3 regions of the Pseudarthrobacter sp. L19 genome follow, and region 2 is predicted to be linked to each of the others. Evidence: riboswitches for the same ligand, from Rfam matches in the RefSeq annotation. Region 2 holds a riboswitch; each other region holds the start of a gene.
What was found. Region 2 has a riboswitch for cyclic di-AMP ahead of ACRQ5B_RS02740 (peptidoglycan DD-metalloendopeptidase family protein). Riboswitches for the same ligand answer to the same signal wherever they lie in the genome.
Positions count from the first base shown of each region.

Region 1: another riboswitch for cyclic di-AMP. It lies ahead of ACRQ5B_RS13330 (NlpC/P60 family protein); the one in region 2 lies ahead of ACRQ5B_RS02740 (peptidoglycan DD-metalloendopeptidase family protein).
Region 3: another riboswitch for cyclic di-AMP. It lies ahead of ACRQ5B_RS03590 (hypothetical protein); the one in region 2 lies ahead of ACRQ5B_RS02740 (peptidoglycan DD-metalloendopeptidase family protein).

Region 1 is NZ_CP193935.1:2,782,309-2,791,571, forward strand. It holds gene arsB (ACR3 family arsenite efflux transporter) at 1-1,022, shown strand, start outside; gene ACRQ5B_RS13305 (arsenate reductase ArsC) at 1,047-1,463, shown strand; gene ACRQ5B_RS13310 (FAD-dependent oxidoreductase) at 1,466-2,860, shown strand; partial or broken gene ACRQ5B_RS13315 (GNAT family N-acetyltransferase) at 2,857-3,371, shown strand; gene ACRQ5B_RS13320 (DNA alkylation repair protein) at 3,411-4,043, shown strand; gene ACRQ5B_RS13325 (hypothetical protein) at 4,073-4,324, opposite strand; cyclic di-AMP (ydaO/yuaA leader) riboswitch at 4,458-4,652, shown strand; gene ACRQ5B_RS13330 (NlpC/P60 family protein) at 4,655-5,416, shown strand; gene ACRQ5B_RS13335 (dihydrofolate reductase family protein) at 5,589-6,089, opposite strand; gene ACRQ5B_RS13340 (cupin domain-containing protein) at 6,099-6,476, opposite strand; gene ACRQ5B_RS13345 (DUF5129 domain-containing protein) at 6,561-8,114, opposite strand; gene ACRQ5B_RS13350 (hypothetical protein) at 8,227-8,682, shown strand; gene ACRQ5B_RS13355 (DUF5671 domain-containing protein) at 8,679-9,263, shown strand, end outside.
Region 2 is NZ_CP193935.1:608,817-618,079, reverse strand. It holds gene ACRQ5B_RS02775 (helicase-associated domain-containing protein) at 1-666, opposite strand, end outside; gene ACRQ5B_RS02770 (hypothetical protein) at 677-910, opposite strand; gene ACRQ5B_RS02765 (cold-shock protein) at 1,088-1,471, shown strand; gene ACRQ5B_RS02760 (DUF3027 domain-containing protein) at 1,482-2,132, shown strand; gene ACRQ5B_RS02755 (MFS transporter) at 2,175-3,506, shown strand; gene serC (phosphoserine transaminase) at 3,532-4,662, opposite strand; partial or broken gene ACRQ5B_RS02745 (metal-dependent transcriptional regulator) at 4,916-5,610, shown strand; cyclic di-AMP (ydaO/yuaA leader) riboswitch at 5,740-5,971, shown strand; gene ACRQ5B_RS02740 (peptidoglycan DD-metalloendopeptidase family protein) at 5,976-6,794, shown strand; cyclic di-AMP (ydaO/yuaA leader) riboswitch at 6,942-7,100, shown strand; gene ACRQ5B_RS02735 (NlpC/P60 family protein) at 7,367-8,140, shown strand; partial or broken gene ACRQ5B_RS02730 (HNH endonuclease) at 8,396-8,895, shown strand; gene mobA (molybdenum cofactor guanylyltransferase) at 8,932-9,263, shown strand, end outside.
Region 3 is NZ_CP193935.1:793,713-802,975, forward strand. It holds gene ACRQ5B_RS03575 (glycosyltransferase) at 1-1,086, shown strand, start outside; gene ACRQ5B_RS03580 (ArnT family glycosyltransferase) at 1,087-3,225, shown strand; partial or broken gene ACRQ5B_RS03585 (ArnT family glycosyltransferase) at 3,229-5,420, shown strand; cyclic di-AMP (ydaO/yuaA leader) riboswitch at 5,636-5,818, shown strand; gene ACRQ5B_RS03590 (hypothetical protein) at 5,817-6,533, shown strand; gene upp (uracil phosphoribosyltransferase) at 6,684-7,319, opposite strand; gene ACRQ5B_RS03600 (phosphatase PAP2 family protein) at 7,332-8,195, opposite strand; gene ACRQ5B_RS03605 (nucleoside deaminase) at 8,264-8,767, shown strand; gene ACRQ5B_RS03610 (DNA glycosylase AlkZ-like family protein) at 8,817-9,263, opposite strand, start outside.

The sequences.
Region 1 (9,263 bases), 1.3 Mb from region 2:
GGTTCCTACCCGTGTGGATCGTCTCCGCGATGGCCCTGGGCCTGCTGCTGGGCAGTGTCATCCCGGGCCTGAACACCGCGCTCGACGCCGTGAAGATCGGCGAAGTCTCGCTGCCGATCGCCGTCGGCCTGCTCGTGATGATGTACCCGGTGCTGGCGAAGGTCCGTTACGACCAGGCGCACCGCGTCATCGGCGACCGGAAGCTCATGGTCACGTCCCTGGTACTCAACTGGATCCTGGCGCCGGCGTTCATGTTCGCCCTGGCCTGGATCTTCATCCCGGACCTGCCCGAATACCGTACCGGCCTGATCATCGTGGGCCTGGCGCGGTGCATTGCCATGGTGATGATCTGGAACGACCTCGCCTGCGGCGACCGGGAGGCCGCGGCCGTTCTGGTGGCCATCAACTCCGTCTTCCAGGTCATCGCCTTCGGTGCGCTGGGCTGGTTCTACCTTCAGCTCCTGCCGTCCTGGCTGGGGCTACCCCCCACCAGCGCCGGCTTCTCCTTCTGGGCCATCACCGGTTCCGTGCTGGTGTTCCTCGGCATCCCGCTGCTGGCCGGGTTCCTCACCCGCACCATCGGCGAACGCGCCCGCGGCCGTGACTGGTACGAGGGAACGTTCCTGCCCAAGCTCGGCCCCTGGGCGCTGTACGGCCTCCTCTTCACCATCACCCTGCTGTTCGCCCTCCAGGGCGGCACCATTACCTCCCGGCCCCTGGACGTGCTCCGGATTGCCGTGCCGCTGCTGGTCTACTTCCTGGTGGTCTTCGGCGCCGGGATGGCCATCGGCAAGGGTCTCGGCCTGGGCTACGCGAAAACCACCACCCTGGCGTTCACGGCCGCGGGCAACAACTTCGAACTCGCCATCGCCGTGGCGATCGGGACCTTCGGCGTCACGTCCGGGCAGGCGCTGGCCGGCGTCGTCGGGCCCCTGATCGAAGTTCCCGCCCTGGTGGCACTTGTCTACGCCGCCCTCTGGGCCCGCAAGCGCTTCTTCGCCCCCGCTACGCCTTCCGTCTGACCTCAAGAATCTTCAGGAGATCCCATGAGCACCGAAACCGCCAAGAAACCCTCCGTCCTCTTTGTCTGCGTCCACAACGCCGGCCGCTCGCAGATGGCCGCCGCCTTCCTCACCACCCTCTCCAACAGCGCCATCGAGGTCCGGTCCGCCGGGTCCGCGCCGGCGGACAAGGTCAACCCCGCCGCCGTCGAGGCCATGGCCGAGGTCGGCATCGACATGTCGGCCGAGATCCCCAAGATCCTCACCACCGAGGCCGTCAAGGAATCCGACGTCGTCATCACCATGGGCTGCGGCGACACCTGCCCGATCTTCCCCGGCAAGCGCTACGAGGACTGGGAACTCGCCGACCCGGCCGGCAAGGGCGTGGAGTCGGTCCGGCCTATCCGCGACGAGATCAAGGCCCGCATCGAGGCACTCATTGCGTCCCTGAAGGAGGCCTGACCATGGCCGCCACCGGATCCCTTCCCGTTGCCATCATTGGCGCCGGTCCCGTAGGACTCGCCGCGGCGGCGCACCTGCTCGAGCGCGGCCTCGAACCCGTGATTTTCGAGGCCGGCGAAGCCCCGGCGGACGCCATCCGGCAGTGGCGCCACATACGGCTGTTCTCGCCGTGGCAGTACAACATCGACGCCGCGGCAGCCCGGCTGCTCGCCGCCTCCGGCTGGGAGGCGCCGAAGCCCTCAGGCTTGCCCACCGGCGGGGACCTCATTGAGCGGTACCTGGAACCGCTGGCCGCGCTGTCTGAGATCGCCGGCCGCCTGCACACCGGCTCCCGCGTTACCGCCGTCACCCGGGAGGGCCTGGACAAGACGCACAGCCGGAACCGCGCCGGAACGCCGTTCCTGCTCCGGATCGAGGAGGCCGGGGGCGGAACCCGCGAGGTGCGGGCCGCCGCCGTTATCGATGCCTCCGGCACATGGAGTACCCGCAATCCGCTGGGTACCTCCGGCCTGCCGGCCCGCGGCGAGGGGGCCGCCTCTGCCCGGATCTCCGCGCCGCTGCCGGACGTGCTGGGCCGCGACCGTGAAATCTTCGCCGGCCGCACCGCCGTCGTGGTCGGGGCCGGGCACTCCGCCGCCAACACCCTGATCAATCTTGCCGACCTGGCCGCCCAAGAGCCCGGCACCCGGATCCTCTGGGCCGTCCGCGGCGCCTCCGCGGCCAAGGTCTATGGCGGCGGCGACGCCGACGGACTCGCCGCCCGGGGCCTGCTCGGCAGCCGGCTCCGTGGGCTCGTCAAGGACGGAACCGTGCAGTTGCACACCCGGTTCGGGACCGCCGCCGTCTCCGCCGACGGCACCATGGTCACACTCACCGCCACCGATGGACGCACGTTGACAGCCGACGTCGTCGTCCCCGCCACCGGGTTCCGGCCCGACCTGGAGATCCTGCGCGAGCTCCGGCTGGACCTTGACCCGGGCGTGGAGGCGCCGCGGCAGCTCGCGCCGCTGATCGACCCGGAGTTCCACTCCTGCGGCACCGTGGAACCGCACGGGGCGCGGATGCTGGCGCATCCGGAGGAAGACTTCTACATCGTGGGCATGAAGTCCTATGGCCGCGCCCCCACCTTCCTGCTCGCCACCGGCTACGAGCAGGTGCGTTCCGTGGCCGCGGCGTTGGCCGGCGACCGGGAGGCAGCGGACACCGTCCACCTGGAGCTGCCGGAGACCGGAGTTTGCTCCACGGACACCGGCAGCAGCTGCGATACGCCCGCCGCAGCCGGGACGCCGGCGCCAGCCGGAGCAGGCGGCGGCTGCTGCACCGCACCGGAGCCGGTCCTCCTCGGTTTTCCCACGGGATTGCTGCACGGGCGCAGCGGCGAAGCGGACGCCGGATGAGCGCCGGGGCGGGCCTCCGGATCAGGGATCTGACACCCGCCGACTGGCCCGCCGTCCGGGATATCTGGGCCGAGGGCATCGCCACCGGCCATGCGACCTTCGAGGCGGAGCCGCCGTCCTGGGAGAGCTTCGACGCCGGACGCCTCCCGGACGTCCGCCTGGTGCTGGAAGACGACGGCGCCGTGCTCGGCTGGGCCGCCGTCTCGCCGGTGACCTCCCGCCCCGTCTACCGCGGCGTGGTGGAACACTCGCTCTACCTCGCCGCCCCGCGCGGGGCCGCGGCCACGGAGCGCGGCTCCTCGCAGCGCTCATCGGCCGCTGCGAAGAGGCCGGTATCTGGACCATCCAGTCGACCATCTTCCCGGAGAACACCGCTTCCCTGGCCCTGCACGAACGCCTGGGATTCACCGTGGTGGGCACCCGGCGCCGGATCGGCCTGATGTCCTGCGGGCCGCTCGCCGGGCAGTGGCGTGACACCGTCCTGGTGGAGTACCGCAGCCCCGACCACTAGCCGGACGCGGGCTCACAGCCGGTGCGGAAGAATGGGACGGTGAGCGAGGCCGGTGACTTCATAGACGCGACACTGCAGCGCGAGAGTTCCTGGCAGCGCGCCGAGGCCGAGCAGGACCGCTTCGGGCCCGGGCTCTCGGTCTACGGCGCCTCCGTTGGCGCCGTCCGGGGCACCGTCCGGGACGCGCTCCGCCGGTACCGGGAACTGGACCGGGACGGTCTCACCGCGCTCAGTTCGGAACTGTGGGCCGTGCCCGTGTTCGAGCGCCGCCTGGCCGCTGTCGTGCTCCTGCAGTCGGCCCTGCGGCACCTGGACAATTCGGACCTGACCCGAATCGAGGGCTTCCTCCGCGGCGCACACCTGCCAGACCTCGCGGACCCGCTGGCGGTGGACGTGGTGGGGCCGCTCATTGCCGGGCTGGGCGGGCAGGCCCGGACCCGCTCCGAGGCCGTCCTGGACCGGTGGCTCCGCGACCCCGACCCCTGGCTGCGCCGCGCTGCCCTGCTGGCTCCGCTGCGGGAACTCCGCAAGGGCGCCGGGGACTGGGCGCGGTTCCGGCGCCGTGCGGCCCTGGCCAACGGCACTGCGGATAGCCGCCCCGACGGCGGGGCGGCGGAGATCGTGAGGGCCGCCGTCGAGCGCGTCGAACGGGAAGCGGGCGGCGAAGCCTAGGGATGGTGGCCGCGCGAAGCGGAGGGTGCTCAGGCGGGCCGGCGCTCCACGACGGCGTAGGCCTTGCCGTCCAGGAACTCCCAGTCCGTCACCACCATGAAGCCCAGCGCGTCCACCCTGTCGTTCAGCACGTGCAGGTCGAAACCGCCGTCGCGCGGCTCGGCATCCCAGGTGGCGACGTGGATCTCCTTCCCCTCGAGAACCAGCAGTTCGGTGTTCACGTCGAAGTCTTCCTGCGGCTGATCGCTCAGCTGGCAGATCGCGACACAATGGGGATTCATCGGACCCTCCGCTCGGGACATGGTGGGATCATCGTAACCCCGCCGGGACGCCTCCGCCGTTACCTTAATGTGACATTCGGGAGGATGGCCGTTACTGTGGAGAGGTGCCCGTTGGTTTCCGAGACGGGCGCCCCCGGACCGATTGCCTAACTCTGCCGCGGTCCAGGGCATCCTCGCAACCAGCTGGCAGAGACGGGGAAACCAATCGCGACCTGCCCACGGGCGGGTCTTGGGGTGAAGCCGCGCAGTGTCCGCCCAGACGGACCCGCGGCCGGGTGTCTCCCATCCGAATCCGACAGCTCACCTCGCAGGCTTTGGGAGAGGTACATCATGATTTCACGCTCTACTGACGCGCGCCCCGGCACCACCGCAACCACCGGTCGGGGTGCCGCCTTCGCCGCGGCGACCGGCACCGTGGGCCGGCAGGCTGCCGTCGTCCTCGCCGCCTCCGGCCTGGTCCTGACCAGCGGCATGGCGGCCAACGCCGCCGGCAACGTCCCCGCCGAACGGGAATCCGCACCCGTCTCGCACGCCGACGTCGCCGGCAAGGTTTCCGCCCCGGTGACCGCCGACTCTGCAGTGCAGATCAGCTTCGACCGCCCGGCCGTCGCCACCACCCCGGCGCCCGTCGTCGAGGCCCCGGCTCCGGCCCCTGCCGCCGCGCCCGCGGTGGCCAAGGCCCCCGTGGCCAAGGCCCCGGCCGCCCCGGTGGCGAAGGTGGCCGTCCAGGCCGCAGCCCCGGCGCCGGCTCCGGCCGCCGCCCCCGCCGGTGGCGTCAACGCCGCCATGCTTTCCGCCGCGTACAGCCAGATCGGCATCACGCAGGACTGCACCGCGATGGTGGAGAAGGCGCTCGGCGCCGCAGGTATCCCCGTGGGCGACCTCGGCCCGCAGCAGTTCCTCAATTACGGCAAGGTCGTCTCCGACCCGCAGCCGGGCGACATGATCGTCCAGTCCGGCCACGTCGCCATCTACGCCGGCAACGGCCAGGCGATCAGCGGCGGCATGAACGGCTCCAACCAGACGATCGTGCACCCGCTGTCCTGGCTGACCGCCACCGGCAGCGTGACCTTCGTCCGCGCCGGGGCGTAACCCGCGCGTTCAGCAGTACCGGGCCGGCGCCCGGCAGCCCCTCACGGCTGCCGGACGCCGGTTTCGTTGTTAGAGGTTTCGTTGTCTGCGGTTACGCTGTCTGCCGTGTCGTTGTCTGCCGCGTACCGCAGGAGGACGACGCCGTTGTCGAACGCCCGGCTCTCCAGCAGCGTCAGGCCGGTGGGGAGTCCGCGGCCTTGAACAGCGGCGTTCCGCGGCCCACCAGTACCGGGTGGACGTAGATCCAGTACTCGTCGATCAGCCCGAGCCGGCGGAAGGAATCGGCCAACTCCGCCCCGCCGAGGGCCAGGTCGCCGCCGGGGGCGGCCTTGAGCGCCCGCACCTGCCCGGCGTCGACCTCGCGCACCACCGTGGTGTACCAGCCGGCCTCCTCCGGCAGCGTGCGGGAGTAGACGTACTTGGGCATCTCCCGCCAGATGGCGGCGAAGTCCGCGATGGCGGGAGGGCAGTCCGGGTCCTGGTCCGCCGTCGGCCAGTACCCGGCCATCAGCTCGTAGGTGACCCGGCCGTCCAGGAACGCGCCCATGGTGCGCAGCTGGTCGTTGAAGTGCTCATGCAGTTCGGCATCCACCCGGTGCCAGCTGATGTCCGCGTGCGGGCCCTCCATGAAGCCGTCGAGGGAGACCTGGAAGGACAGGATGATCTTCCGCAAGGATCCGTCCTATCCGCCGGGCTTCCCGAAGCCCGCGGCACTGACGAATTCGATCCCCACGAACGCGTCCCCGCCCTCGACCCACGCATCGTGCCCCGGCGGGATGGTGTAGGAGTGGCCGCCGGCGATCTCCACCCGGTTGCCGTCGGTGGTCTCGACGGTCAGCTGGCCGGAGACACAAAAGCCGACGTGGCTGAGCTGGCACATCTCGGTGTGGACCACGGGCTTGATGCAGTCGGACCAGCGCCAGCCTGGCTGGAACGTGAAACGGCCGATCGTGTAGTCGTCGAGGGTGACGATATCCACCTCGGTCTTGTCCGGGCGGCGCTTTTCGTCCGGTGTGTTGTGGGACTTCACCTGCAACTTGGAAACAGCGACAGCAGGCATCGCTCTGCCTCTTTCGGTCTGGAACGGAAACTACGGACAAGGCCAACGATCCTCGCTTGCCCAGGGGTTGTCGATACGGGTTTCCTAGAAGCCGGACGAGCTGCCGGAACCGGAAAAGCTGCCCCCGCCGACTCCGTATCCCGTGGTCCCGCCCCGGGCCGAATTGAGACTTGTCACCCCGGTGGTGAAGCCGGACGAGAATGCGGGAACCGAGAAGAAATAGGCGGACGGGTAGACGGTGCCGAGGATGCTGGGCTCGTAGCCGGGCCGTTTCCTGCCGCCGGTGCCCGACCGGGCCTGCTCCATCTCCCGGCGCATCAGCCGCGCCTCCCGTTCGGTGCGGGCGAAGCCCTCGATCACGGTCTCCGCGTGCCGGTTCAACAGTCCGGTCAGTTCCGTGCGGGCGTCCCGGAGCCGGTCCAGCGCGTCCTCCGGGCCGAGGGCGCCGTCCGCGAGGTCCGCGGTCCAGCCCTCCATGTCGCCCTGGCTGCGGTCGCGGAAGGACCGTAGTGCGGCGGCGGTGGCCGACTCACCCGCGCTGTGGCTCTTGCGGAGGAGGTCCTCGATGCCGGCCAGATCCTGCCTGAAGGGCGCGAGTTGACGGTCCCAGGCGGTGGGCCAGAGCGGGCTCCGGTTCAGCAGGGCGTTCGCGTCCGAGATGACGTCATCCAGGGCATCCAGTTCCGCGGCGGCGTCCGCGAACTGCCGCGCCAGCGCCAGAGCGGAGCGCTTCCCCTGCTGCCTGCGGGTGAGGGCGTGGACCCGGTTGGAGAGCGCCGTCGCGGCGTCGTACCGGCTGAGGAAACTGCGGTGCTTCTCCAGGACAGTGCCGCCGTAGCGGGAGGAGGCGGGGATGGTGCCGGCGTTGAGTTCGGTGACCGGCAGGTCCAAGCTCACCCGGGCGTAGGCGGCGTCGCCCTTCGCTGTCTCCCGGCGGCACCCCACCCGGGTGCGCCAGCGGACCAGGAGCCAAGCGGCGGCCCCGGCGGCGGCGAGTCCCACGCCGATCCACGCCGTGACGAGGAACGCGGCGCTGCGGTACCAGGGCTGGTTGATCAGTTCCGCGCCGCGGCGGATGCCGGCGATGGTCCCGTCCGTCCACTGCGCGTCGCGGAGCAGGTCCTTGGAGGCGTCCTGGATGTCCGTCCGCGCCCCCGGGGAGACCTTCCGGTCCTCGCCCATGTAGGTGCCGACGTGGCGGCCCACCGGGTCGAGCGCGAAGATGAACAGCCCGTCAGCCCACTTCTGCCCGTCTGGGCTGATCCAGTCCGGGTGTTCCGCCCGGGCGTAGCGCAACACCTCCTCGTTCAGGTTGTCCGAGGCCGTGCCGTTGTAGGTGTACACGGCGACCTTGGTGGGCTGGTAGAACTCAATTCCCCGGACCGCCGGCAGGAGCGTGGCGAGGTCCAGGACGCCCGCCCGGTCCACGACGACGACGTCGGTGGGCGTGGTGCCGGTGCGGACTATCTCGGTGGGGACCACGTCTGTGCGGACTTCTCCGGTGGTGCCGGCGGCGGTGGTGGTGCCCGTGACGGCCGCCGCGGCCGCTCCGGTCACCGCGGGTCCCAGAACGAGCGCTACGGCGACGGCGGCGAGCGCCAGGAACGGGGCTAACCTGGCGGCGGTAAAGGTCCCCATCGGTCCCACCATCTGCAGAGGGCGTGTCGTCCCAGACTCGCGGCGGACCGGCCGGGCTGAAAGGGTCCAAAGACACCATGACCGGTGCGGGTGGTCGTTTCATACTGTCGGCATGAGCCAGCCGAAGCCGGACCGGGTCCTCGTGGGCATCGCCGCGGCCATCGTGCTGCTGATCGTCGCGGCCCTGGTGGCCGTGCTGCTGCGCGGACAGCCGCGACCGCTGGACCCGGGCACTCCCGCCGGCGTGGTCCAGCAGTACAGCAAGGCCGTGGTGGAGGGTGACCTGGCGGCGGCGCAGGGCTACCTGACCGAGACCGCCAAGAACCGTTGCACGGGCTACTTCGGGACGGTCCAGGCCGCCCGGGTGGTTCTGGTGGGCTCCACCGAACGGGGGCCCACCGCCACCGTGCGGGTCTCCATCGTTCACCCCGCCGGGGAGGGTCCCTTCGGTCCGTCCGAGTACACGGAGAACGGGGTGTTCGTGCTGGTTCGCTCCGGCACGGGCTGGTCCATCGACGACCTCCCCTACAGCCTGCAGGCCTGCACCGGCGGGACACCGGTCATATGACCACCACGCCGGTCCGGGTTCCCGCCGGAGGTACCGCCCAGGCCAAGGTACGCCGGCTGGTGGTGTACGTGCTGCTGGCGGCCCTGGTGGTGATCGCCGCCAACGGGGCCGGCGGCCTGCTTGAACGCGCACTGACCGCCGGGCAGGTCCTGGCCGGCGAGGGGGTCGCCGGGCTGGCGCTGTCCCTGGCGTTCGCACTCGTTGGCGGGCCGCTGGCTGCGTTGCTCTGGTGGCTGGTGTGGGGCCGCCTGGGCGCAGATGACGAACGTGCGGCGGCGTCGTGGGGTCTCTATGTGAGCGCCCTCTATACGCTGTCGCTGCTGATCTCCACCACCTCCCTCCTGGCCGCGGCGTCGTCGCTGGTCACGGAGCCCCAGCCGCAGTGGCGCCCGCCCCTCGCTGTGGGGATCGTCTGGTTCCTGGTGTGGGTGTGGCACCGATGGATGTGGCGGCACCCGGCCAAAGGGCCGCTGGCGCTCGCGCAGGTACCGGGGGTCATCGGAACGACGGCGGGGCTGGCGATCGGGGCGGGCGCGGGGGTGGCGGCCCTCTCCGGGCTGTTCGACGTCGCCCTGCGCGGC
Region 2 (9,263 bases):
CCAGTTCCCGAACCGGTCCAGCAGCGCGGCGGTCCGGGCCGGGGCGTGGGAGAGCAGGTCCTGCAGCGCCTCGGGCGAGCCGGTCCAGTGCTGCAGGGCGAGGGCGGCGTCCATCGGGGTGTCCGCCGGCGCGATCCCCGCCCCGGACTGGTGCAGCTCGGCCACCAGCTGGACCACCCGCTGCGCGAACGCCGGCTGCAGGCGCACGAGCTCGGTGTAGCTGCGGCCAAGGCCTGCCGGATAGATGCCGATGACATCCTTCAGGCTGCCCACCGGCAGATAGTGGCGTTGCCGTGCCGCCGATGCCGCGGTGCCGTGCGGCGGGTCGGCCCGGTGCACGAGGGCCAGGTCCTGGAGCGAGGCCAGCAGCCGGTCCAGCGCTGCCACGGTGGAGCCCTTGATCAGGCGCTTGAGGGTGGCGGCCGAGGCACTGTGGCCGGTGTCGGCGTTGGTGCACAGGTGCAGCGCCTCCAGCACCTGCATCTGCGGCCGGTTAAGCCGTTCCAAGGCGCGTTGGACGCTGACGCGGCCGCTGGCCCGGGCGGCCAGCGCGGCGAAGTCGGGGACGGCGGGGATCATCAGGTCAGGCCGCGCGGCGAACAGGGCGCGCAGCGACTCGTCGCTGCGCGCCTGCAGGTCCTCGCCGAGCGCGCGGATCTGGGACATGGGGTCTCCGTCAGCCCCTGCCGAGGCCGCGGGCGCGGCGGCGGGCGATGACGGCGTCGAGCACCAGGAGGGCCATCAGCAGGAACGCGGCCGGCAGGCCGTACAGCGCGGCCGAGGTCAGCCAGACCGGCGCCACGGCGTTGCCGGCGGCCAAGGCGATCACCGCGCCGAAGGCGGCCAGGGAAAGGACGGCGACGACGGCGGCGAGGATCAGCAGGGAGCGCCGGAGACGCTGTGGAGTCATGACAGCAACGCTAACAGTCCGCCTGCATCCGCGCCTCAAGCCCTCAAATCTGCCCGGGCACGATAACCTTGAAGGAACAGACCAACACGGTCGGGGCGGTCATACCCTGAACCCGCACATCGGTGCGGATGCGGTGACCGCCGGCCGCGTCCCAGCAGAACGAAGAAGGTTGATTACGTGCCTACCGGCAAGGTCAAGTGGTATGACAAGGAAAAAGGCTTCGGATTCCTCGCGGGCGAGGACGGCCAGGAGGTCTTCTTGCCCAAGTCCGCATTGCCCGAGGGCGTCGTTGAGCTGAAGGCCGGAACCCGGGTTGAGTTCGGCGTGGCCGACGGCCGTAAGGGCGCCCAGGCCCTGGGCCTGCGGGTGCTGGACAAGACTCCGTCGATCGCCAAGGCGAAGCGGCCCAGCGCCAAGGACCTCGCGCCCCTGGTCCAGGACCTGGTGACGGTGCTGGACAACCTCTCCGGCACCCTGTCCGCCGGCAAGTACCCCGAGGGCAACAAGGCGAAGGCTATTGCCGCCGCCCTGCGCAAGGTTGCCGACGAGCTGGACGCGTAGGGTCCGGCCGATGACTGCGGAACCTGAAGAGACCGGCTACCCGGTGCCCGACGCCGGACGGAAGCCGGCGGCCAAGGCGTCCGCCGCCGGAGCGAAGGGCACCAAGTCGGCGGCCAAACCGCGCTACGGCGTGCCCGTGTGGCGTGTGGGCAAGCCCGACGCCTTCCTGGCCGCGTCCGTCGACGTCGCCCGTGCCGCGGTGGAGGGCATCGCCGAGCCCGGGCAGGTAGGCCGCCACCTGGCGGCCAAGAGCGAGGGTGACCGCCTGGTGACCCATTTGTTCGAATCCAAGCTCCCCGGCTACGGCGGCTGGCAGTGGTACGCCGTGCTGACCCGCAACTCCCGCTCCAAGGTTGTGACGGTGGATGAGCTGGGCCTGCTGCCCTCGGAGGACTCCATCCTGGCCCCCGAGTGGGTGCCGTGGGCCGAACGCGTCCGGCCCGAGGACGCCCAGCCCGACGACGGCCACGAGGACGCCGGGGCTGAGCACCGGGACGAGTCCGACGCCGAGGCTGACCATGCCGGCAGCCCCGACGCCTCCCAGGACGACGCAGCGGACGATGACGCTCCCGCTGAGTCCGGGACCGTCGTGACGGACGAACCCGGGGACGAACACGACGAACGCGCAGCGGACGCCCGGTCCGCCGGCGGGACCGACTAGCGGTTTGGCGGCGTTCAGGGCGGAGCAGCGGGAGGACCTTCCATGAGGTCCACCTTCAAATCGCTGCACATCCTGAACTACCGCATCTGGTTCCTCGGGGCCCTGGTCTCGAACATCGGCACCTGGATGCAGCGGACCGCCCAGGACTGGCTGGTCTTCGACCACCTGAGCCACCAGGACGCCGGGGCCATGGGCATCACCATGGCCCTCCAGCTGGGACCCCAGCTGTTCCTCGCCCCGGTCGCCGGCCTGGTGGCCGACCGCTTCAACCGCAAGACCCTCCTGAACCTCACCCAGTCGGCCATGGCGCTGCTGAGCGCCCTGCTGGGCGCGCTGGTGCTCTCGGGGGCGGCGCAGCTCTGGCACGTGTACATTTTCGCCCTGTTGCTGGGCGTCGTCTCGGCCGTCGACGCCCCGGTCCGCCAGACCTTCGTTTCTGAACTGGTCAAGGACGACTACCTGCCCAACGCCGTCGCCCTCAACAGCGCCTCCTTCAACGTCGCCCGGATGATCGGGCCCGCGGTCGCCGGTGTCCTGACCGTCGCGATCGGGCCCGGCTGGGTGTTCCTGGTCAACACCCTGACTTTCGTAGCACTGCTGGCCAGCCTCGCCCGGATCCCGACAGCATCCCTGCGGAAACTCCCCAAGGCGCGTGGCGGCAAGGGCCGGATCCGGGAGGGCCTGCGCTACGTGCGGTACCGGCCGGACATCGTGATCGTCCTCGTGGCGGTCTTCATCGTCGGAACCCTGGGCCTGAACTTCGTGCTGTTCATCGCCGCGATGGTGGGCACCGAGTTCGGCCTGGACGCCGGCGCCTTCGGCCTGATGAACTCGATCATGGCCATCGGCTCGGTCGCCGGGGCCCTGCTCTCCGCCGGCCGGGGCCGCCCGCGGATGCGGATGATCTTCGGGGCCGCCGGGGTCTTCGGCATAACCTCCGGGCTGGCCGCGCTGGCCCCGAACTACTTCTGGTACGGCGTGGCCCTGGTGCCGGTGGGCCTGTGTGCCATCACCATGATGACCAGCGCCAACGGCTACGTGCAGACCACCACGGACCCGGCGATGCGCGGCCGGGTGATGGCCCTGTACATGGCGATCTTCATGGGCGGAACACCCATCGGGGCACCGTTCGTGGGCTGGGTGGCAAACGTCGCCGGCCCGCGCTGGTCCATGGGCGTGGCCGCCGCCGCCGGCGTGGGAGCGGCCCTGATCGGGATGGTCTGGATCATCCGGGCACGCCACCTGCGGATCGCCTTCAACCGGCGGGCCGGCGGCCTGCGCTTTTTCCGGCTGGTGCCCGGCGGGGCGATCGGCACGGCAGACGACGACGGCGTCGTCCGGGCGGTAAACCCCGACGACGCCGCCAGCCGCTAGGCCGCCCCGGAGGGCGGCTGCGGGCCTACTTCGCCAGCTCCGCCACGACGTAGTCGATGCACTCCAGCAGGGCCGACACGTCGTCCGGCTCGATCGCCACGAAGGTCGCGATCCGCAGCTGGTTACGGCCCAGCTTCCGGTACGGCTCGGTGTCGACGATCCCGTTGGCGCGCAGCACCTTGGCGATCGCGGCCGCGTCGACCGACTCGTCGAAGTCGATCGTGGCGATCACGTTGGAGCGGTCCGCCGGATCCGAGACGAACGGGGTGGCAACGCCCGATGCCTCGGCCCAGCGGTAGATCCGTCCGGCGGAGTCGGCGGTGCGTGCCGCGGCGAAGTCCAGGCCGCCGCTGGCGTTGAGCCAGCGCACCTGCGCGTCCAGGGTCACCAGGGTGGCCAACGCGGGGGTGTTATAGGTCTGGTTCAGCCGCGAGTTGTCGATGGCGGTCTGCAGGTCCAGGAAGTCCGGGATCCAGCGGCCGGACGCCTTGACCCGCGCGGCCCGCTCCAGGGCCGCGGGGGAAAACAGGCCGAGCCACAGCCCGCCGTCGGAGGCAAAGTTCTTCTGCGGCGCGAAGTAGTAGACGTCGGACTCGGCGACGTCGACATCCAGGCCGCCGGCGGCGGAGGTCGCGTCGACCAGGACCAGCGAGCCCTCGTCCGCGCCGGCCACCCGACGGACCGGGGCGGCCACACCTGTGGAGGTCTCATTCTGCGGCCAGGCGTAGACGTCCACGCCGGCCTCCGCCCGAGCCTCGGGCCGGGTGCCCGGCTCCGCCTTGATGATCGAGGACTCGGCCAGGAAGGGCGCCTTGTTCGTGGCGGCGGCGAACTTGGAGCCGAACTCGCCGAAGGAGAGGTGCTGTGCCTTGTTCTCTACGAGCCCGAAGCTGGCGATATCCCAGAACGCCGTCGAGCCGCCCACGCCCAGGACCACCTCGTAGCCCTCGGGGGCGCGGAAGAAGTCGCTGAGGCCGGAACGGACCGAGCCCACCAGGTTCTTGACCGGGGCCTGGCGGTGCGAGGTGCCGAGCAGGGTGGCCGAGGCCGATGCCAGGGCCTCCATCTGTTCCGGGCGCACCTTCGAGGGCCCGGCGCCAAACCGGCCGTCCTTGGGAAGAAGGTTCGCGGGGATGGTGATGCTGGTGTCGCTCACAATGGCTCCAATGGTCGGCTGGGTGCGAGAGGTGGCTGGTCGGCCGGTAAGGACCGCTTCCATTCTGCCCGACGGCGGCCCCGGCGCCGGAAAGCGGGCTGTCATAGTCCGGTCAGGAAGCCGGCTCTAAAATTATCCGGAGTAATTCACAATAGGCTAGGCTGTCGGGAGCGTATGGCGGATCCCGGGTGGCCGCGCCCCGCACGTTGTACGGTGGAATGACGCAAGGACGGCGCTCAAGGAGCTGAGCTGGATGACGGATCTGATCGACACTACGGAGATGTATCTTCGGACCATTCTGGAGCTTGAGGAAGAGAACATCGTCGCGCTCCGGGCCCGCATTGCCGAACGACTCCGCCACTCCGGACCCACCGTCTCCCAGACCGTCGGCCGGATGGAACGGGACGGGCTGGTCGTGGTCTCCGGCGACCGCCACCTGGAACTGACTGAGGTGGGCCGGCGGCGCGCCACCGAGGTGATGCGCAAGCACCGCCTCGCCGAACGACTGCTGGCTGACGTGATCGGCCTGGACTGGGCGTACGTCCACGAGGAAGCCTGCCGCTGGGAGCACGTGATGAGCGAACGGGTCGAGCGCCGGATCTTCGAGATGCTCGACCACCCCACGGTCTCCCCTACGGCAACCCCATCCCGGGCCTCGCCGAACTGGGCGGCCTGCCGACGGCGGAACAGGCCGACGGCGTCGTCAACCTCCTGGACGCCATGGCGGGATATGCCGCGGGCTCCCGCATCACCGTGAGCCGGCTTGCCGAACCCATCCAGGTGGAACCCGAACTGCTGGTGCAGCTGGACGAGGGCGGTATCCGGCCCGGCGCCACCGTCTCGCTGGAGCGGGTGGGGGAGTACATCTCCGTCCGCGTCCCGGACATTGAGGGCGCGCTCGAACTGCCGCCCGAGGTTGCCGCCCACGTTTTCGTTACCCGGGGGTAGTGCGACGCGGAAGCATACCGTAAGTGTGCTGTTTACTAGCCCGTCTAGGAGATAACGAAATTATTACTACGGGCCTTAATCCCCTATAGTTATCGACTAGTACCGAGACTAAAGCGTTACCTGATCCGAAGCCGAGCTCTGCCAGCGGATCAGGGTGCGAATCACCTTCTGGCAGAGGCGGGGGAACCACTACCGGCCGGTAATTCCGGCCTCGGGGTGAAGTCCGCTAGCGGCAAGCGAACTCTCTGAGGACACTCTTTCCGGGTGCCTCTCTGCCTGGATGCTTGCGTCGGCGGACCGGGTCTATGAACTCTCTGACCCGAATCCGACAGCTAACTTCGCAGGCTTTTTCAGAGAGGAACCACTTGAGCACGCAGACCGTCCGCGGGCGCCGCCGCGCCGCCGGCCCCGCTCCGGAGCCGCGCCCCGCCGTCGACGTCACCGTCCCGCGCCCCCGCGATGCGCACCGGGACGAGCGCCGCGGCCGGCGCAGTCCGATCCGCCAGGTCGCGGACTTCGCCGCCGTCACCGGAATGGGCCAGAAGGCCGGAATGACCCTGGCCGCCGCCGGCATCGCACTCACCGTGGCCGTCCCGGTGACCGGCCCCGCGCTGGCCGTCGACGCCCCCACCGCGGGGTCCGTCTCCGCCGCGGCCCAGCCCGAGGTCAAGGCCGCCGCAGCCCAGATCGACTTCAACCGCACCGCCGTCACCACCAAGGGTGACCCGGACGGGAAGCTCAAGCAGCTGCTCAGCGCGCAGTCCGTTGGCTCCATCACCCGCGCCGCATCCGCGGGGACGCTCGGCGCCCCGCTGGACACCATGATCACGGCGTCGCCCTTCGGCTACCGGGTCAGCCCCATCACCGGCGCGGTCGGCGAATTCCACCGCGGCCAGGATTACGCCGCGCAGTGCGGCACAGCCGTCCATGCCGCCGCGAGCGGCACCGTAACTTTCTCCGGCTGGCACCCCTACGGGGGCGGCAACCGGATTGTGGTCGACCATGGCAATGGCCTGGAGACCACGTATAACCACTTGTCGTCATCCAGCGTCCACGTCGGCCAAAAGGTCTCCCGTGGCGATGTGATTGCGATGAGCGGAACAACCGGTGCCTCCACCGGCTGCCACCTCCACTTCGAGGTGATGGTCAACGGGGACGTCGTTGATCCGCTGGGCTGGCTCTAAAAGAGCCCACCGCAATGCTCACACTTCCGTGACACGCCGTGATCTGAATGTGACATTGAGTCCGAACTGTTGTACCGTATGAAGCACGCCAACTTCACCGAAGTTGGCGCTCTTGAGTGGATTGCCTAACTCTGCCACCGCTCAAGGTCCGTTCGCATGACATCGTCTGGCAGGGGCGGGGGAACCAATTTTGGTCTTCGCAAGAAGACCTAGGGGTTAAGTCGCAAAGCTTCCCAGGAAGCGGAGCGGCCGGGTGACTCCCATCCGAATCCGACAGCTCACCTCGTAGGCATTGGGAGAGGCTACTTTCGTGTCTTCACGCCACAATGCTGCGCGTTTTCGCGCTGGCGAGGCTCAGTCGAGCCCGCTGATGACCATGCACCGCGTTGCCCTTGCCGGCGCCCGGGATGGTTCACGCAATGCAGTTACTGCTTTTGGCGCGTCTTCGCAGTACACCCTTCGCTAAAGAAACCCGTTTCGGGGCGATCCGGCGTACCCCCAAGATGCCGGAGCGTCCTTAGTCCCGCCTGTTCAAGAGCGCGGACACAAAGGATCACGAAAGAGAGAACTAAATGACTACTCGTGCAACCATTGCACGCCACCGCGCGGAGGTCACCAAGACCAACTCGCTGGCTGTCATTGCCAAGGCCGTCGGCGACAACGCCGGTGGCATGGGTCGCCAGGCTGCGGTTATCGCTGCTGCCTCCGGCCTGGTCCTGACCAGCGGTATCGCGGCCAACGCCGCCGAGACCAACGTTCAGCGCGAATCCACCTCTGCTTCCGCCACCGAGGTTCAGTCCACCGCTCCGGCCACCATCTCGGCGGCCTCCAGCATCGCCATCTCCTACGAGAAGCCTGCTGTGACCACCGCGGCCGCCCCCGTCGTCGAGGCCCCGAAGCCCGTCGTCAAGGTGCAGGAAGCTGACACCACCACCGCCAACACCGCCGCAGCCACCCCGGCCGCCGGCACCGCGGTCAACGCGTCCGTCGCCACCAAGGCTCCGGCCGCCACCAGCGGCATGGGCGCCTCGATCGCCGCCGCCGCTTACGCCCAGATCGGCGTGTCCCAGGACTGCACCATGCTGGCCACCAACGCCCTGGCCGCCGTCGGCATCCACTACCACGGCTGGCCGGCAGGTTACCTGTCCCTGGGCCGCACCGTCAGCGCCGCCGAAGCGCAGCCGGGTGACCTCGCGTACTACCAGAACGGCGGCATGGGCATGGCCCACATCGCCGTTTACGTCGGCAACGGCATGGCCGTCCACGGCGGCTGGAACGGCGGCACCACCGCCCTCTACAGTGTCAACGTCGGTTCCGGCCCGGTCTTCATCCGCGTCGGCGGCTAAGACCCCCGCTTCCCGCGAAGCTTCGAGAAGGACCCCTGCCACCGGCTGGGGTCCTTCTCTGCTGACCGCGTGCCAGCGGTGCAGGAAGCACCGCTGGCACGCGGGCCCAGGATCCGCCACGGATGCCCTGCGGCCCGAAATTCGGTAATCCGGGCCACCCGTGTTTACTCTTGTGGTGTCGATCCTTAGCCTGACCATGCAGAGGGCAGCCGGCCCTCGTGCCACTGGCGGGTGCGGCCGTGAAGAGGGATGCGGATGCGCACACTCGTTCTGAATGCTGGATATGAACCGCTGGCGGTTGTGACCTTCCGCCGGGCGCTGGTGCTCGTGCTGACGGGCAAGGCCAGTGTCGTGGCCGAGGGGGACGACCCGGTGGTGGGGCCGCAGGATATCCTCGGCCGGCCGAGCGTCATCCTGCTTAACCGCTACATCCGCCCCCGCTACAACACCGTGACTGCGGTCAGCCGCCGGGGTGTGCTCCGCCGGGACGGCCACCGGTGCGCCTACTGCGCTAAACCGGCCCACACCATCGACCACGTCCAGCCGAAGTCCCGGGGAGGGGCCGACTCCTGGGAGAATCTGGTGGCCGCCTGCCTGCGCTGCAACAACGTCAAGGGCGACCACACCCCGGCCGAGATGGGCTGGAAGCTCGGGTTCACCCCGGTCCGCCGAAGGGCACGATCTGGCAGATCAAGGAGCTGGAGAAGCCCACCCCCGCGTGGGACCCGTTCCTGCTGCCCGAATCCGCGCACTAGCACCGCCGGCCGCCCGCAGGCCGCTAGGCTGGGCGGGTGGAATTCAACGCCGTCATTCTCGCCGGGGGCAGGTCCTCCCGGCTGGGCGGAACCCCCAAGGCCGCCCTCCGCTTCCGCGGGGACACCCTGCTGGAGCGGTCGTTGCTCGCGGCAGCCGGTGCACGCGGCGTCGCCGTCGTGGGACCGGAAACCGGCAGACTCCCGGACGGAATCCTCCTGTGCCGTGAAGACCCGCCCTTCGCCGGACCCGCGGCGGCCCTTGCTGCCGGGCTCGAGGCCCTCGCTCGCGGGGGAGCGGCCGGCGGGAGCCAGGCGCCGCTGACGCTGGTCCTGGCCTGCGACATGCCGCTGGTCGCCGACGCCGTCCC
Region 3 (9,263 bases), 180 kb from region 2:
GTGCACATGGCCGAAAAGGGCCGAGGCAATGCGCTGCGCCGGGTCTGGCTCGCGTCGCCGTCGCCCGTTCTGGCGTACATGGACGTGGACCTCTCCACGGACCTTGCCGCGCTGGGACCGCTGCTGGCCCCGCTGATCTCCGGCCACTCGGACCTGGCGATCGGCACGCGCCTGACCCGCAACTCCCGCGTCATCCGGGGCCCGAAGCGGGAGTTCATCTCGCGCGGCTACAACTTCCTGCTCCACTCGCTCCTCGGCGCGCACTTCAGCGACGCCCAGTGCGGGTTCAAGGCCATCCGGGCCGACATCGCCCAGGAACTGCTGCCGCACACCCTGGACAACGCCTGGTTCTTCGACACCGAACTGCTGGTGCTCGCCGAACGCTGCGGGCTCCGGGTGCATGAGGTCCCGGTGGACTGGACCGACGATCCGGACTCAAGCGTCGACATCGTCCAGACGGCGGCCGCGGACCTGCGCGGCATGGCACGCCTCAGCCGCGACCTGCTCTCCGGCAAAATCCCGGTCCCGGAGCTGCGCGCCGCGCTGGCCCGCGGACCGCTGCCGGCGTCCTCCCGTGGGCCGGAGCAAAGCCCCGGCGGCAGCCTCTTCGGGCAGCTGGTCCGGTTCGGCAGCATCGGCGTCGCCTCCACCCTGGCCTATCTGCTGATCTTCCTGGCCTGCCGCGGCGTCATGGACCCGCAGCTGGCCAACTTCCTGGCGCTGCTGATCACCGCCGTGGCCAACACCGCGGCCAACCGGCGCTTCACCTTCGGCATCCAGGGCAGCAGCTACGCGGCCCGCCACCACTTCGAGGGCCTGCTGGTCTTCGGTCTGGGGCTCGGCCTGACCTCCGGGGCGCTGTTGCTGGTGCACGGCGCCTCCGGCGGCACCCCCGACCGCTGGGTGGAACTCGCCACCGTCACCGCGGCCAACCTCGCGGCCACCGCCGTGAAATTCCTGCTCTTCCGGCTGGTGGTGTTCCGGGCCCGCCCCGGCACCGCGGCCCCGCTTTCGGCCCTCCCCGAGCCCGGCACCCGGGCGCAGTCCGCTCCCACCGCGTCCCTCCCCACAGAAACGGCCCGATAAATGACCGCCACCCTCAGCCCCGCCGACGGGACCCGGCCCTCCGGCCCGCTCCCCCGCACCGACTCGCCACTGCCGGCCGCCACGTCCGATACGCCCGATTCCTCAGCTTCCCGCCGCCGGCGCCTGCTGTTCGGTGACCAGCCGCGCTGGGTCCGGCCCTCCGCCGCCCTGCTGCTCATCGGGACCGCCGTGCTTTACCTGTGGAACCTCGCGGCCACCGGTTACGGCAACACCTTCTACGCCGCGGCCATCCAGGCCGGCACCAAGGACTGGACCGCCCTGCTGTTCGGCTCCCTCGACGCCGGCAACGCGATCACCGTGGACAAGCCCCCGGCCGCGCTCTGGATCCCCGCCCTGGCCGGCCGGATCTTCGGCTTCTCCCCGCTCAGCATGCTGGTGCCGCAGGCCCTCATGGGTGTGGCCGCCGTCGGACTGCTGTACCTGACCCTGAAGCGGGTCTCCGGTCCCGCCGCGGGCCTGCTGGCCGGCGGCGCCCTCGCGCTGACCCCGGTGGCCGCCCTGATGTTCCGCTTCAACAACCCCGACGCCATGCTGACCTTCTGCCTGGTGCTCGCGGCCTACCTCACCACCCGGGCCATCGAGAAGGCCGGCTGGGGCTGGCTCGCCGCGGCCGGCGCCGTGGTCGGCCTGGCGTTCCTGAGCAAGATGCTGCAGGGCTTCCTGATCGTGCCCGGCCTTGGCCTGGCCTACCTCTGGGCCGCCCCGGTCAGCCTCCGGCGCCGGCTGCTGCACCTGCTGGGCGCGGCCGCGGGAATCCTGGTGGTGGCCGGCAGCTATGTGGCGCTGTTCCAGCTGACCCCTTCGTCGGCCCGTCCGTACATGGCCGGTTCCACCACCAACAGCTTCCTCGAACTGACCTTCGGCTACAACGGCCTGGGCCGGATTACGGGGTCCGGCGAAGGCCGGCCGGGTGGCTCTGCCGGGTTCGGCGGGGCATCTGACCTTGGAAGCGCTGCCGGTGCGGCCGGCGTCGGGGGCGCGGCCGGTGGCGCCGGCGCGGGTGGATTCGGCGGGAACGCCAGCTTCGGCGGGGCGGCCGGGATCGCCCGGATGTTCGGCACCAGTTTCGGCGGCGAGGTGTCCTGGCTGTTGCCCGCGGCGCTGATTCTCCTGCTGGCCGGCCTGTGGTTCACCCGGCGCGAGGCCCGGACCTCAAAGACCCGTGCTGCCCTGCTGCTCTGGGGCGGCTGGCTGGTGGTCACCGCGGGCATCTTCAGCTTCATGAGCGGCATCGTGCACCCGTATTACGCGGTGGCACTGGCCCCCGCGGTCGCGGCCCTCGTGGGCCTGGGCGGCGTGCAGCTGTGGCGCGGCCGGTCCTTCTGGGCGGCGCGGCTGGTCCTGGCGGTCACGGTGCTGGCGACCTCGATCTGGTCCGCGGTGCTGCTGGGCCGGGACCCGTCGTGGCTGCCCGGGCTGCGCGTGATCGTGGTGGTCCTCGGCGTGCTCTCAGCGGCGGCGCTGATGCTGCAGCTTGACCGGCTGCGGGCCATCCCCGCCGCGCTGCGCAAGGCAGCGACCGCCGGGGTCGTTGTCCTCACGCTGCTGGCCGGCGGCCTGGGCACGGCGGCGTGGACGTTCGCGACGGCGGCCCAGCCGCACTCCGGTTCGATCCCGACCGCCGGGCCCACGGGCTCCGCCATGGGCGGCTTCGGCGCGGCCGGCCGGACGCGTGGCGCCGGGACCGGAACCACCGACGGCGCCGGCGTCCCCGGCGGCCAGGACACTGCGGCCCGGAATACGGGTGGCCTCACCGCGGGCGGCGCCGGCGGTCCGGAAGGCAGTGCCGCTTCCCCCGAGCTGGCCGCTCTGTTGAAGACCTCGACGGCGAAGTGGTCCGGGATCGTATCCGGCGCCACCTCCGCGGCGGACCTGGAGCTCGCCACCGGGACTAATGTCATTGCCCTCGGCGGCTGGAACGGTGGGGATCCGTACCCCACCCTGGCCCAGTTCCAGGCCATGGTGGACCGGGGTGAAATCGGCTACTTCATCGCCGGCGGCGGCATGGGCGGAATGGGCGGCGGCCGGGGCGGAAACTCCGAGGTCGCGGCCTGGGTTGCCGCCAACTACCCGGCGCAGACCGTCGGGTCCACCACCGTCTACAAGCTGGCGGGCTAAGCCATGAGTGCCTCTACCGACCTCACCAGCACCGCGTCCGCCGTCGCCTCCCCCGCCCGACCCGGGCCCGGCGCAGTCCCCGCCCCCGACGCCGCCGGCTCCGGCTCCGGCTCCGGCCAGCGCCCGTCACACTGGCGCGGCGCCCGCCGACAGAACCGCGGGCCGCAGGCCCCAGGACTCCCGCACCAAGCTGCCGTCCCCCGGCGCCAGGCCCTGGTGCACCGGGCAGAACTGGCCGTCCTGCTGGCCGGAACCGCTGTGCTCTACCTCTGGAACCTCGGCGCCTCGGGGTGGGCGAACGCCTTCTACTCCGCGGCGGCGCAGGCAGGGTCGCAGGACTGGACGGCCTGGTTCTTCGGATCCTCCGACGCGGCGAACGCCATCACGGTGGACAAGCCGCCGGCGTCGCTCTGGATCATGGGCCTGTCCGTGCGGATCTTCGGCCTGAGCTCCTGGAGCGTTTTGGTGCCCGAGGCATTGATGGGTGTCGCGACGGTGTGGCTGGTCTACCTGGCCGTCCGCCGGGCCGCGGCACCCGCGACGGCGGATGCCCGGCTGGCGCACCGAGCCGGACTGGTCGCGGGTGCGGTGATGGCTCTGACCCCGGTGGCGGTGCTGATGTTCCGCTTCAACAACCCGGATGCCCTGCTGGTCCTGCTGATGACCGCGGCCGCCTACGCGGTGCTGCGGGCCGTCCAGGACGGCCGGGTGCGCTGGCTGTTGCTGGCCGGGGCGCTGCTGGGCTTCGGGTTCCTGACCAAGCAGCTGCAGGTGCTGCTGGTGGTCCCGGGCTTCGCCGCGGCCTACCTGCTCGCCGGAGCGGCAGGAGTAGGCCGGCGGCTGCTGAACCTGCTGGCGACGGGCGCAGCCATGGTGGCAGCGGCCGGCTGGTGGTTGGCCGCCGTCGAGTTCACCCCGGCGGCGGACCGGCCCTACATCGGCGGCTCGCAGGGCAACTCGATCCTGGAACTGACCCTGGGCTACAACGGCCTGGGCCGGCTCAGCGGGGACGAGACCGGGAGCGTCGGCGGCGGCAACGGCTGGGGCACCCCGGCCTGCTCCGGCTTTTCAACAGCGAGTTCGGCGGGCAGATCGCGTGGCTGTTGCCGTCGGTGCTGCTGCTGGCGGCCGGGCTGCTGTGGCTGGGCCGGCGGGCGCCGCGGACCGACGCCGTCCGCGCCTCCGTGGTGGTCTGGGGCGGCTGGGTGTTGGTCACCGGGCTGACGTTCAGCCTGATGGCCGGCATCATCCACCCGTATTACATGGTGGCGCTGGCCCCGGGGGTCGCCGGGCTGGCGGGCCTGGGGTCGGTGCTGCTGTGGCAGCGGCGGGATCAGCCCGTGGCCGCCGGGACGCTCGCCGCGGCGGTGGCAGCGGCCGGGTTCATGGCCTTCGAGCTGCTGGGCCGCACGCCCGCGTTCGTCCCGTGGCTGCGCTGGCTGGTGCTGGTCGGGGCGCTGGCCGCGGCCGTCGGCGTGATGGTTCCGGCCGTCAGGGTCTTCGCCGGGGGCTCCGCGGGCGGCACCATCAGCCCGCTGACCCCGGCCGGCCCGACGGCGCGGCTGCTGGCGCGAACGACGGCGGGACTCGCCGTCGTCGCGGCCCTTGCCGGTCCCCTGGCGTACTCGCTGGCCACGGCCGCGACGGCCCATTCCGGCTCGATCGTCAGCGCCGGGCCCTCGGTGGGTGGCCGGGCGGGCCTGCCGGCCATGTTCGGCGGCACGGGCGGAGCCATGGGCAACGCGCAGGGCACTCCGTTCGGACGAACCAACGGCACCAACGGCACGGGAACGACTGGCACCGGCCGAGGCCAGGGCTTTGGCCAGGGCGGCGGCATGGGCGGGCTGCTCGGCGCGACCACGCCGTCGTCGGCCCTGGTGGACGCCCTCGAAACGGACGCCGGCCGCTATACCTGGGCGGCCGCCGTCGTCGGATCCAACAACGCCGCCGGCTACCAGCTCGCCACGCAGCTGCCCGTGATGGCCGTGGGCGGGTTCAACGGCACCGACCCCGCACCCACGCTCGAGCAGTTCCAGCAGTACGTCGCCGACGGCCGGATCCACTACTTCATCGCCGGACGCACCATGCAGGGCGAGAGCGGATCCGACGACGCCGCCAGGATCGCCGACTGGGTGGCGGCCACCTACCCCGCCCAGAGCATCGGCGGCACCACGGTGTACCTGCTGTCGAAGTAGCCACCCCGGACGGTCCGCCGTTTCGACGGTTCCCTGCCGCGTAGACGTCACTAAGCGTCGAGCGTGCAGGGAGCCGTCGAAACGGCCCGAAAACCGGACCCCAGCCAGCGCAACTCGGCAACCAGCCACACCGCGGCGTTACCTAAATGTGACATGCGAGAGAAAGTCCGGTATCGTTTTTATGGTGCGGCCATCGATCTGGCCGCATATCCGGGTCTGACGCCAAACTCTGCCGCTTCCCGGATTCCATGGATTGAGGCAGAGACGGGGAACCCAGAGTTCCCGGGCACCTGCATCCATGCACCCCTTGGGGTTAAGCCGACTCGTTGATGATCCGAGCGGCCGGATTTCTCATCCGAACCCGACAGCTAACTCCGTAGGCGTTGAGAGGCGAACATGACTGAACACAAGGCACCCGTGCGCCTAAAAGGCGCTAAACGCACCTCCTCGGCCGATGTCGCGCGCCACCGCGCCGACCCGGCCCAGGGCTCGGCCACCCGAGGCCGCGCCAGCTTTGGCTCCAAGGGCACGCTCACCGCCGTCGCGCTGACCGCGGCCGCCGTGCTGCTGGGCGCCGGCGCCGCAGGCCAGGCCACCGGCACCACCGCCCCGGCCGCGACCGCCACCCAGGCCCCGAGCCTGCAGCTCTCCGATCTGGAACGGCTCGGCAGCTACACCCCGGCCACGGCGCCGGCCAGCGTCGAGGCCCAGGCCTCCAAGGTCACCCCCGAGGCTCCGGCCGCGTCCACCCCCGCTCCGCCCACCCCGGCGCCCGCACCGGCTGCTCCGGCCCCCGCGGCGGCACCCGCCCCGGCCCCGCAGCCGGTAGCCGTGGACGATCCCGCCGGCGCCCAGGCCTACGCCGCCTCGCAGCTGCCGGCCCACGGCTGGGCCCCGAGCGAGATGCAGTGCCTGATGAAGCTCTGGACCCGCGAGTCGGACTGGAAGACCACGGCCACCAACCCGAGCAGCGGTGCGTACGGCGTGGTCCAGTCCCTCCCGGCCGAGAAGATGGCCAGCGCCGGCGCGGACTACATGACCAACTACCGCACCCAGATCAACTGGGGCCTGCAGTACGTGCAGGAACGGTACGGCTCCCCTGCGGCGCCCTGAACTTCCACTACGCGAACAACTGGTACTAAGCCGCTAGAGGCTGCAGCCACTTCGCGCAGAGATAGCAAAGGCACCGGATCTTCTCAGATCCGGTGCCTTTGCTGTGTCCCGGGTAGCCCGGGCGAGTCCTCGACAGGATGCGTAAGGGCGCTACCCGGCGATGCCGTAGAGCCGGTCGCCGGCGTCGCCCAGGCCGGGGACGATGTAGGACTTCTCGTTGAGCTTCTCGTCGATCGAGGCCAGGACGATCGTCACGTTGGCATCGGAGAGCTCTTCCTCCAGCTTGGCCAGGCCCTCGGGGGCGGCCAGCAGGCAGATGCAGGTGACGTCGGAGGCGCCGCGCTTGAAGAGGAACTTGATCGCCTCGCGCAGGGTGCCGCCGGTGGCCAGCATCGGGTCCAGGACGAAGATCTGACGGTCGGTCAGGTCCTCGGGGAGCCGCTCGGCGTAGGTGATGATGTCCAGGGTTTCCTCGTCGCGGGCCATGCCCAGGAAGCCGACCTCCGCGGTGGGGACCAGCTTGGTCATCCCCTCGAGCATGCCGAGGCCGGCGCGGAGGATCGGGACCACCAGCGGGGTGGGCTTGGTGAAGGCCGTACCGATGGTGGTGCTGACCGGGGTCTCGATGGTGACCGGTTCGGTGCGCACGTCACGGGTGGCCTCGTACGCCAGCAGCGTGACCAGCTCTTCGGTGAGCTGGCGGAAGACGGGTGACGGGGTGTTCTTGTCCCGCAGAACGGTGAGCTTATGGGCCACCAGCGGGTGGTCGACAACGAGAGTGCGCATGGGTCAAAACTATCATCCGGACGCTTCGGACCGCCCCCGCCCGCCGGGGGACCCGGCGTCGTCCGCCACCCTGCGAGCAGGCGCGGTTCCGGCGCCGTGGTGCCCGTCCGGCGCCCTCTCCCGCAGGTGCTGGTCATTGTCGAAGGTGGGGGCCGGGCCGGTCCGTTCCCGGTGTCTGATCACATGGAACAGCCGATGCGCCAGGATCACGATGCCCACCCAGCCCAGGCCCAGCGCCCAGCCGAAGATCACGTCGGTCATCCAGTGATGGCCCAGGAAGACCCGGCTCATGCCCATCGCGATGATGAAGAGCGCCCCGGCCGTGATCAATCCCACCCGGGCGATGGTGCGATGGACCTGCAGGCAGGTGAGGTACACCACGAGTGAGATGACCACGGTGGTGTTCAGGGTGTGGCCGCTGGGGAACGACGGCGAGGTCTCGTAGGGCGGGACGGCGTCGGCGAAGTCGGGGCGGGTGCGGCCGATGAGCTTCTTGCCCAGGGAGGTGGCGGTGACGGAGACGGCGGCCGCCCCGCCGATGAGGATCAGCGGGCGCCAAGTCCGGGTCCGCCAGATCAGCAGCGCGGTGAGGATGCTGGCCAGGATGGGCATGCCGATGCCGCCGCCGATGTTGGTGAACCCGGTGACGAACGCATCCAAACCGGGGCTGCGGAGCCGTTCCATGGCGGCGAGCGTGGGCTTGTCCAGGTTGGCCAGGCCGGCGTCGTCCACCACGTTGTCGTAGACCTCGGCGCTGGTCAGGGCCAGCGCCACCACCGCGATGCCGCCCAGCAGCATGGTGATCCACAGCGCGGCGTAGGGCACCACCCATTTGCCCCAGCGCCGCATCAGCCAGCTCTCAGTCCTGGTGCTCACTGCCTTCTCCCGACGTCCGGTGCACCCACGGTGCACAGCTTGCTTAGGATCGAAACTACCATTGAGCCATGACATCGCCCGAGCCCCGCCATGCCGAGTGGATGGGCCTCGCCCTGATCGAGGCGCGGCAGGCCCTCGCCACCGCGGACGTGCCGATCGGAGCCGTGGTGATCGGCCCGGACGGGACCATGCTGGGCACCGGCCGGAACGAGCGGGAGGCCCTCGGGGACCCGACTGCGCACGCCGAGATGGTGGCCATCCGTGAAGCCGCCGCCCGGCTCCGGGAGCGCCGTGCGTCCGAGGGGGCGCGCGACGACGGCTGGCGGCTGGCGGACTGCACCCTGGTGGTGACGCTGGAACCTTGCGCGATGTGCGCCGGCGCGGTGGTGCTGGCCCGAATTCCCCGCGTGGTGTTCGGCGCCTGGGATGAGAAGGCAGGGGCCGCGGGGTCCGTGTTCGACATTCTCCGCGAGCGCCGGCTGAACCACTGGGTGGAGGTCTACGGCGGGGTGCGGGAGCAGGAGTGCGGGGACCTGCTGCGGGACTTCTTCGCGGAGCACCGCGGCGCCTAATCCCTCCCCCTTATTCCTCTCCCTGGTCCCGGCGTCCCCTGGTCCCGCTTTAGCGTTCGGCGGTGGCCGTCGTCGAGGCCCGGAGCGCGTCGATCCTCTTCCGCCGGGAGGCCGGCGCGTCGAGGCTGAAGGCCCGGAAGTCGCCCAGGTCCTCCCGGATCCAGGCCTCCACCTCCACGATCCGACGACTCACCGCGGGCGTCAGGTCCCCGAAGACCCAGGCAGCGATCGCCCCGGCGGACGGGTCGTACTGCCACAGCCCGATGATCCGGCCCCGGTCCAGGATCGGGTGGTCCGGCAGGTCCGCCTGCAGCGCCAGCGAGCTGAGCCCGGCCTTGCGGTGGTCCGCTTCGTCCAGCAGCTCGGCCGCGTTCCGCCGCAGGAGTACCAGCGAATCGGTCCCGGCGAGCAGCTGGATCTGTTCCTCCGCCGGAGCCTGAAAGGCGGCGAGGCGGTCGACGTCGTCGGGCAGCATCCACAGCACCGCACTGTCTTT